One region of the Desulfobacula phenolica genome, then DNA from elsewhere that is predicted to be linked to it. Evidence: riboswitches for the same ligand, from Rfam matches in the RefSeq annotation. Region 1 holds a riboswitch; the other holds the start of a gene.
What was found. Region 1 has a riboswitch for cobalamin ahead of BLT94_RS15850 (hypothetical protein). Riboswitches for the same ligand answer to the same signal wherever they lie in the genome.
Positions count from the first base shown of each region.

Region 2: another riboswitch for cobalamin. It lies ahead of BLT94_RS10460 (MFS transporter); the one in region 1 lies ahead of BLT94_RS15850 (hypothetical protein).

Region 1 covers NZ_FNLL01000010.1:14,692-18,235, reverse strand. Annotated here, with positions in the region: gene ade (adenine deaminase) at 1-1,527, shown strand, start outside; cobalamin riboswitch at 1,680-1,872, shown strand; gene BLT94_RS15850 (hypothetical protein) at 2,008-2,283, shown strand; gene BLT94_RS15845 (FecCD family ABC transporter permease) at 2,298-3,341, shown strand; gene BLT94_RS15840 (ABC transporter ATP-binding protein) at 3,349-3,544, shown strand, end outside.
Region 2 covers NZ_FNLL01000005.1:310,629-314,172, forward strand. Annotated here, with positions in the region: gene BLT94_RS10455 (methyltransferase) at 1-616, opposite strand, end outside; gene BLT94_RS10460 (MFS transporter) at 613-1,893, opposite strand; cobalamin riboswitch at 1,997-2,179, opposite strand; gene BLT94_RS10465 (helix-turn-helix domain-containing protein) at 2,281-3,258, opposite strand; gene BLT94_RS10470 (hypothetical protein) at 3,455-3,544, opposite strand, start outside.

The sequences.
Region 1 (3,544 bases):
TCACCCGGTTTTATTGACGGGCATATGCATTTTGAAAGCACCATGCTGACACTTCCTGAATTTTCACGGGCCGTGCTGCAGCGGGGAACCACTGCGGTAATAATAGATCCTCATGAAATTGCCAATGTGCTGGGGCTGGAAGGAATTCGGTATGTCCTGGACAGTATCAAACAGGTTCCTTTGGATGTGTTTGTCATGCTGCCGTCATGCGTACCGGCCACACCGCTTGAAACTTCAGGTGCCAATATCGGTCACAAGGACTTGTGCGCCCTGATACACAAGCAAGGGGTGGCCGGAATCGGTGAAATGATGAATTATCCTGCGGTCATTAATGGTGATGAAGAAGTCCATCAACGCATTGCCGCGGCCAAATGGAAAAAAATAGACGGGCATGCTCCGGGTATCAGCGCAAAAGATTTGAATGCGTATATATTTTCCAGAATTGACAGCGACCATGAATCAACATCTGCTAAAGAAGCCAAGGAAAAACTTCAAAAGGGCATGCACATTTTAATCCGGGAAGGTACTTCGGAAAGAAACCTGGAAGATTTGATCGGCATTGTAACAAAAGAAAATTCATGGCACTTTTCCTTTGCCACGGATGATAAACATCCTGATGACCTGCTGGAAGAAGGGCATATTGATCATTCACTGAGAAAATCTATCTCTTTGGGAATGGCTCCCATAACCGCTTATCAGATTGCCACCATCAACACTGCAAATCACTATGGGCTGAGGAATATAGGGGCAATAAAACCCCGCTTTTGGGCGGATTTTGTTTTGCTCTCTGATTATAAACAGGTGAAAATCGAGGCTGTATATAAAAAAGGTGTGCCTGTTTTGAAAAATCAGTCATTGATTTGCCGCCCTCTTCATAAAATCCCCAAGTTAAGGGGGACAATGAATCCTGGCGAACTGAGCCGGGCAGATTTCAAAATTCCTGCGGCAGGCAGCAAGATCCGTGTCATTGATATCCTGCAAGGTCAGATTGTAACGGATAAATTTATTGCCACTGCCAGGATTAAAAACAATTATATTGAATCAGATATCAGCCGTGATATTCTCAAAATCGTTGTCATAGAAAGACACAATGCTACGGGCCGGATAGGAAAAGCCTTTGTCAGGGGGCTTGGACTCAAGCGAGGGGCAATCGGGTCAACGGTTGCTCATGACGCCCATAATATTGTGATAGCCGGAACCAATGATGTGGATATGTTTGCAGCTTTTCAACGGATAAAAAAAATGCAGGGAGGACTGGTTGTTGTTGATAATAATCAGGTGGTCGCTGATTTGCCTTTGCCTGTTGCAGGTTTGCTGTCCAATAATAGTTTTGAGAAAACAGCTGCTGATTTGAAAATCTTAAAACAAAAGGTGAAAATATTGGGAAGTGACCACCCGTCATTGTTTATGATTTTATCATTTTTATGTCTGTCACCGGTTCCAAAGCTGAAAATAACCGACTTAGGACTTGTTGATGTTGAAAAATTTGCCGTCACGTCTTTGTTTGCAGATGATTGCATCAAATAGGCATGATAACGTCATTTGAACCATCATACAAACCCGCCGTTGTTTTTTTATTTTGACCTTGACGGAAAAAAAGAACCCTGGAGTTTTTATATGTATTTGAAAAAATTGATAAAGATATGAAGTTTTTCTTGACACCGTTGTAGAATCCATCTATTTTATCAAAGGTTTCAGGTGCTGCTTAGGTGCAGTCAAAAGGAAATCCTGTGAAAATCAGGAGCGGACCCGCCGCTGTAATCGGGGATGAACGTCACTATTGCCACTGTTCAATAAGTTGGAGTTAACGGGAAGGGGTGACGACTCAATTGATCCGGAAGTCAGAAAGCCTGCCTGAAAACCTTTGGTCGTGTTGCTTGCGAGGACTTGGGCAGATCAAGAAAATGAGGATAAAAACGGTTCCCATATCAGACAGTTTCTGATATGGGTTTTTTTGTTTATGCCCAGTTTCGTGTTATTAATATTGATAATAACCGAGGAAATGTTATGAAAAAATTTAAATTTATTGTACTGATTCTCTTTCTGGGCCTGATTTTATGTTCAACCCTCCAAGCCAAATCTACTATTGTTGCAAATTTTATCACAGCCTCGCCGGAAGCAGCTCAATCCGCCCATCTGTTTCATATGGAACAATTTGAACAGTACCGGAACGACCTTAACCAAGTAGAACAAAACTTTAGTGCCGAATTTAATAATCAGTTCGCAAATCTTTTTGTGTCTTGTATAAAAGATGCTGCAAAAGCTTCAGGTGCAGGCCTGTAGATTATGGCAAAAATTTGAGTATACCGGTTGCCATATCAAAGGGGAGAATAGGATATCTGGTGGTCCTTTTCTCCCTTTTTCTTGTTTTAATGATCCTTATTTCGCTTTCCATGGGATATATCAGGATTCCAATGGTTGATATTATCAGCATTCTTTATGGAAAATTGACCGGTCATCAAATCATGGGAAATGCCAGTGAAACCTATCTGGCTGTTCTGTTTGATGTGCGGCTTCCAAGAATATTAACCTGTACCGCTGTCGGGGCGGCACTTGCCGTATCCGGGAGTTTGTTTCAGGGCATATTGCTAAATCCCCTGGCCGATCCCTATACCCTTGGCGTATCAGCTGGAGCAGCATTTGGTGCAAGTATTGCCATATTATTAAACTTAAGTGCAGCCTTTGTTTCCGTTCCGGCTTTTGCCTTTACAGGTGCTTGTGTTACTTTGTTTGTGGTCATCTTTTTATCTTATTCATCAAAAAACCCCATGGCCGGGCTATCCTCCAACAATTTGATTTTATCCGGAATTATTGTCGCTGCAATACTTTCTGCCGGTATCAGTTTTTTAAAATTTATTGCCAATGAACAGGTCTCGGTCATTATTTTCTGGCTTATGGGAAGTTTTGCTTCCAAAACCTGGTTTGATTTTGTTGTTGTTGTAATTTTTCTGTTGATTGGTCTGTTTGTTTCAATATTTTTTGCCCGTGATCTGAACCTGGTCGCACTTGGGGCTAAATCCGCCACAAGCCTTGGTGTTGATTTGAAAAAAACGACTTTAATCTTGTTGATAACCGGTTCAATGCTGGCGGCCATCTGTGTTTCTGTTTCAGGTATTATAGGGTTTGTGGGTTTGCTGGTTCCGCATACGGTCAGGTTTATCACAGGGCCTGACAACCGGAAACTTATTCCCTTATCCATGCTGGCAGGGGCCTTTTTATTGTTACTGGCCGATACAATTACCCGGGCAGTCCTTCCCCATGAAATACCCATTGGCGTTTTGACAGCCCTGACAGGCGGTCCTGTTTTTTGCTGGATTTTTAAAAAGAACAGGTTTAAATAGGCAACGTATGAAGTTAACACTAAACGACCTGTGCTTTGCCTATGACCGTGACCGGATCATCAAAAACATAAGCTGTTCTTTTGTGTCGGGAAGTTTTTATTCTATTCTCGGCCCTAACGGCAGTGGAAAGACCACTCTTCTGGATTTGATATCAGGTTTTTTAAAACCTGATACCGGACATATTGATATTGATCAGGCACCTG
Region 2 (3,544 bases), on a different contig from region 1:
TGGCCACTTCCACCACAGGTTTTTGATCAAAAACTGTCCCTTTCATGGTAGGGTGTTTATCCACAATGGCAATGCCGAATATTCCAGGTCCTCCACCCAGATCAAGCATCTTTTCAAAAGATGAAAACTCAGGGAGAGCAGACACTATATCCGACATCTGCTGGGCAATACCGGACCTTTCATTATTGGCCATCCAGGTTGCATTATGCCCCCATTTTTCCCCGGTATCCATCCTGTTTTCCAGGGAAGGCGGGCCGTTTAAAACCAACGTGGACAAGTCTTCAGGCATAAGGCCATACATGCTACCCTGGTGAATAAATCCTTTTCCCAGGCTGGTGGAGTATCCTTCCACTAAAAATGTTTGGGCAATCGGGGTGTTGGAATAGATCCCCCTTTTTTTTAAAAGCAAGTCGCATGCTACCAGGCCGTTTAAAAAGAGCATGGTGTTTTTAGGATGGCCGTTGATCACCCGGGCAAGCTGATCTGCTGTTTGTGGTTTTGACAAGTGGTTGAAGACCTTCAGCTTTATCCCTGTGAGTAGCAGACTTGATTGAACAGATGCATAACACATCCTATAAAGTTTTTCAGGGCTAACATTAACTTGGGGTAAACTCATGGGTGTTGCTCCTTTGTTTGATTGGATTGGTAAAAAAAATTCAGCGGGTAGCGCAGCAGACAGATTCCCATAAAAAGTGTCATAAGAGCGCATGTGCCAAGGCCGGTATATAATTTAAAATAGCCTGTAATATCACAAAGATTTCCGGTTATGGGCATAATTCCCAGGCCTGCCAGATGGGTGATACTGCACAATATGGCATAGCGGGTTGCAGAATTGTGCCCCGAACTTAAGGTCATGATCGTGTTGTAAATCAGGACCATAACAATACCGGTCATCAGTTTGTCCCATCCTGTCATAACCATGATCTGCCATATTACGGGGGATAAATTATGAGATATGAAGGCGGAAAAAAAATTAAGCCCTGCAATTCCCGTGCAGCACATTGCAAAGACCTTTCCCAGCCCCAGGCTTTTTAGAAAAAAACCGCCAAAGATAGAACCCAATATGGTCATGGGAGCCCCGACCCATATGTTTAATTTCCCCAGATCAATGCGATCAAATCCCAGGTCAATCAACAGGGGCAGGCGCAATTGGCTGCCGCCCTGACAGGAGATTGTCAGCAATGCTGAGAATATTAAAAAAATCAGGATATTGGGTTGTCTTAAAAATCTGGGTAAATTGAGAGTTAATCTATCCATTATTCCAGAAGATCCGGGCAAAAATCTGAGGGATATCTCATCATGAAATAAGACCGGGATCATCAATATCAATTGCAGCGCTGCAATCATAAGCAGTGTGGTCAGCCATCCCTGGTTCTCATAAACAATTAGGAAAACGCCTGCCCCCAGCATATAGGCTATGACATAAGCCGTCATCTGAACCGTATTGCCCCAGGGCCTCTCATGGGGTTCAAGCATATCTGTTGCATAACCGTCCACTGCAACATCTGTGGTGGCAAATATCAGATTAAGTACAAATACGCAGATCATGAACAATTTTAAGTTTTCTTCAGGTGGCAATACTGCCAGAAACAGCAGGATAATCTCTGAGATAATAAGCAAAGGAACAATCCAGCTTTTGCGCCTTCCAAGGCCAAGGTTGTAAAAACGATCAACAGCAAAAGCATAAAGGAATTTAAGTGCCCAGGGGCTGTATACCAGAGCAGTAAAGCCAATGCTGCCAAGAGATGCTCCATGGCTGCGTAAAATAATGGGTATCAGGGTCCATGAAAAACAAAGAAAAATTTTTTGTACAATATACATGAGAAACAACAGCCCCATTTTATAATGGAATGAGGCAGCAGTTTTAATTATACCTGTATTGACATCTGTCATAAATTTTATCCAAAAAAAAAACCCGTCTTTGATAATCAAAGACGGGATACCGTTGTTAATCCACGTATATTATCTAATGCTCCCCAATCCACGGAGGAACAATGATATTCAAATCATGCAGTCAGGTCTTCTGGCTTCCGGTTCTTATGATTTGCCGGGCCTTCCCGCCTTTAAAGGCAGTGACATATTTCCAGCTTTCATCCCCGGTTACAGCGGCGGGTCCGCAACGGTTTTTCACCGTTTTCCCTTAAAGCTCTTAGGCTTTTACTGCATTAATATTTGCATATGAAAAACAAATTTCATATTATGAAATGTTTAATATACCGCTTACCAAAGAGAAGTCTTTTGCAGAATGCATTTTATTTTATGAGAGCCGCACAAAAAAGATTATAAATGGGCTATAGATTCCAGACGAACTGATTTCGGGGTTTTTCCGCATTGTCTGCGAAAAGCTGTTGTGAAATTGGCCTGATTATTGTATCCAACTGAAAAGGCGATCTCTGACAGGCTCAATTCCGTGTTCAGCAGGAGAGTCCTTGCTCTGTTAAGTCGTATATTGCGCAGGGTGTTAAACACAGTATCTCCGTAAATCAGCTTGAATCCCTGGTTTAGCTTGTTACGATTGATTCCGACCTGCCGGCTCAGATCGTTGAGGCTTGGAGGAGACTCTATCCTGCTTGTTAAGATATGATATGCCTCCCTTATCTGTTCCGAATCCGGGCGGCTCAAATTTGACGGATAGTTATCCTGATATTCTCCCATTTCCATTAGCTTAAGTGCCACCAGCTCTAAAGCTTTGCTCTCGAAAAACAACCTTTGGATTTCACCCTGGTATGGACAGGCAATGATTTGTTGAAGAACAAGAGCGGTTTCCTTGTTAAAGGCGGACTGCTGATAAAAAGATTGGGTTGTGTTAAGGTCTGTAAGAATTGGAGTGAGGCATTGAGGCAGTTGCATGAACAAGTCTCTGAACGATTGAACTGAAAAATGAATTGATATCCCCAGTTTTTGTTTCCCCGGCAGCGTTTCAATAATGCCTTTGGTTTCAGGAAGATAGGCCAGCACACTGTCTCCAGGAACTCTTTCCATGACCATTCCTTTTTTATCACCTTCAGTGATGGTGCAGCGGTTCCGAAAAGACAGATTGTAGCAGAAACTGACAGGGGCATTGCCAATTTCATAAATCATTCGAAAATTCCGGGAAATTTCACGTTTAGAGATAATCAATCTTAGGCCCGGTCTGAGGCTGATATTTTCAAAAAAAGATTCTCCATTGGAATCGCTATGAGTTATGTCTATTTTTTCAAAATGATTTGGCTTGGTGGAATCTGAACCCTGCTTCCTGATATTGATTTGACGAATCATTTTTTTATTTTCACCATTAAAACAGATTATTGACACTTCCTTGCGGCACATTACACCACAACAATGTTTTATATCTCACAAAAACATTTTGTTTCAAGCCATTTTTCAACCGTATTTTCAAAATCTTCCTTTCAGCCCAAAGCACAACCTTGGTCAAAATCATAAAAAACAGCATTTTGTTTTTGGCAGTGAATCATTAGTTTTTTAAAGCAATAATTTTTCTCCAGCACAGCTTCCGAGTCAGGTATAACAGAAAAAAAGGCCGGGTGTTTTCTTTTACCAGAAA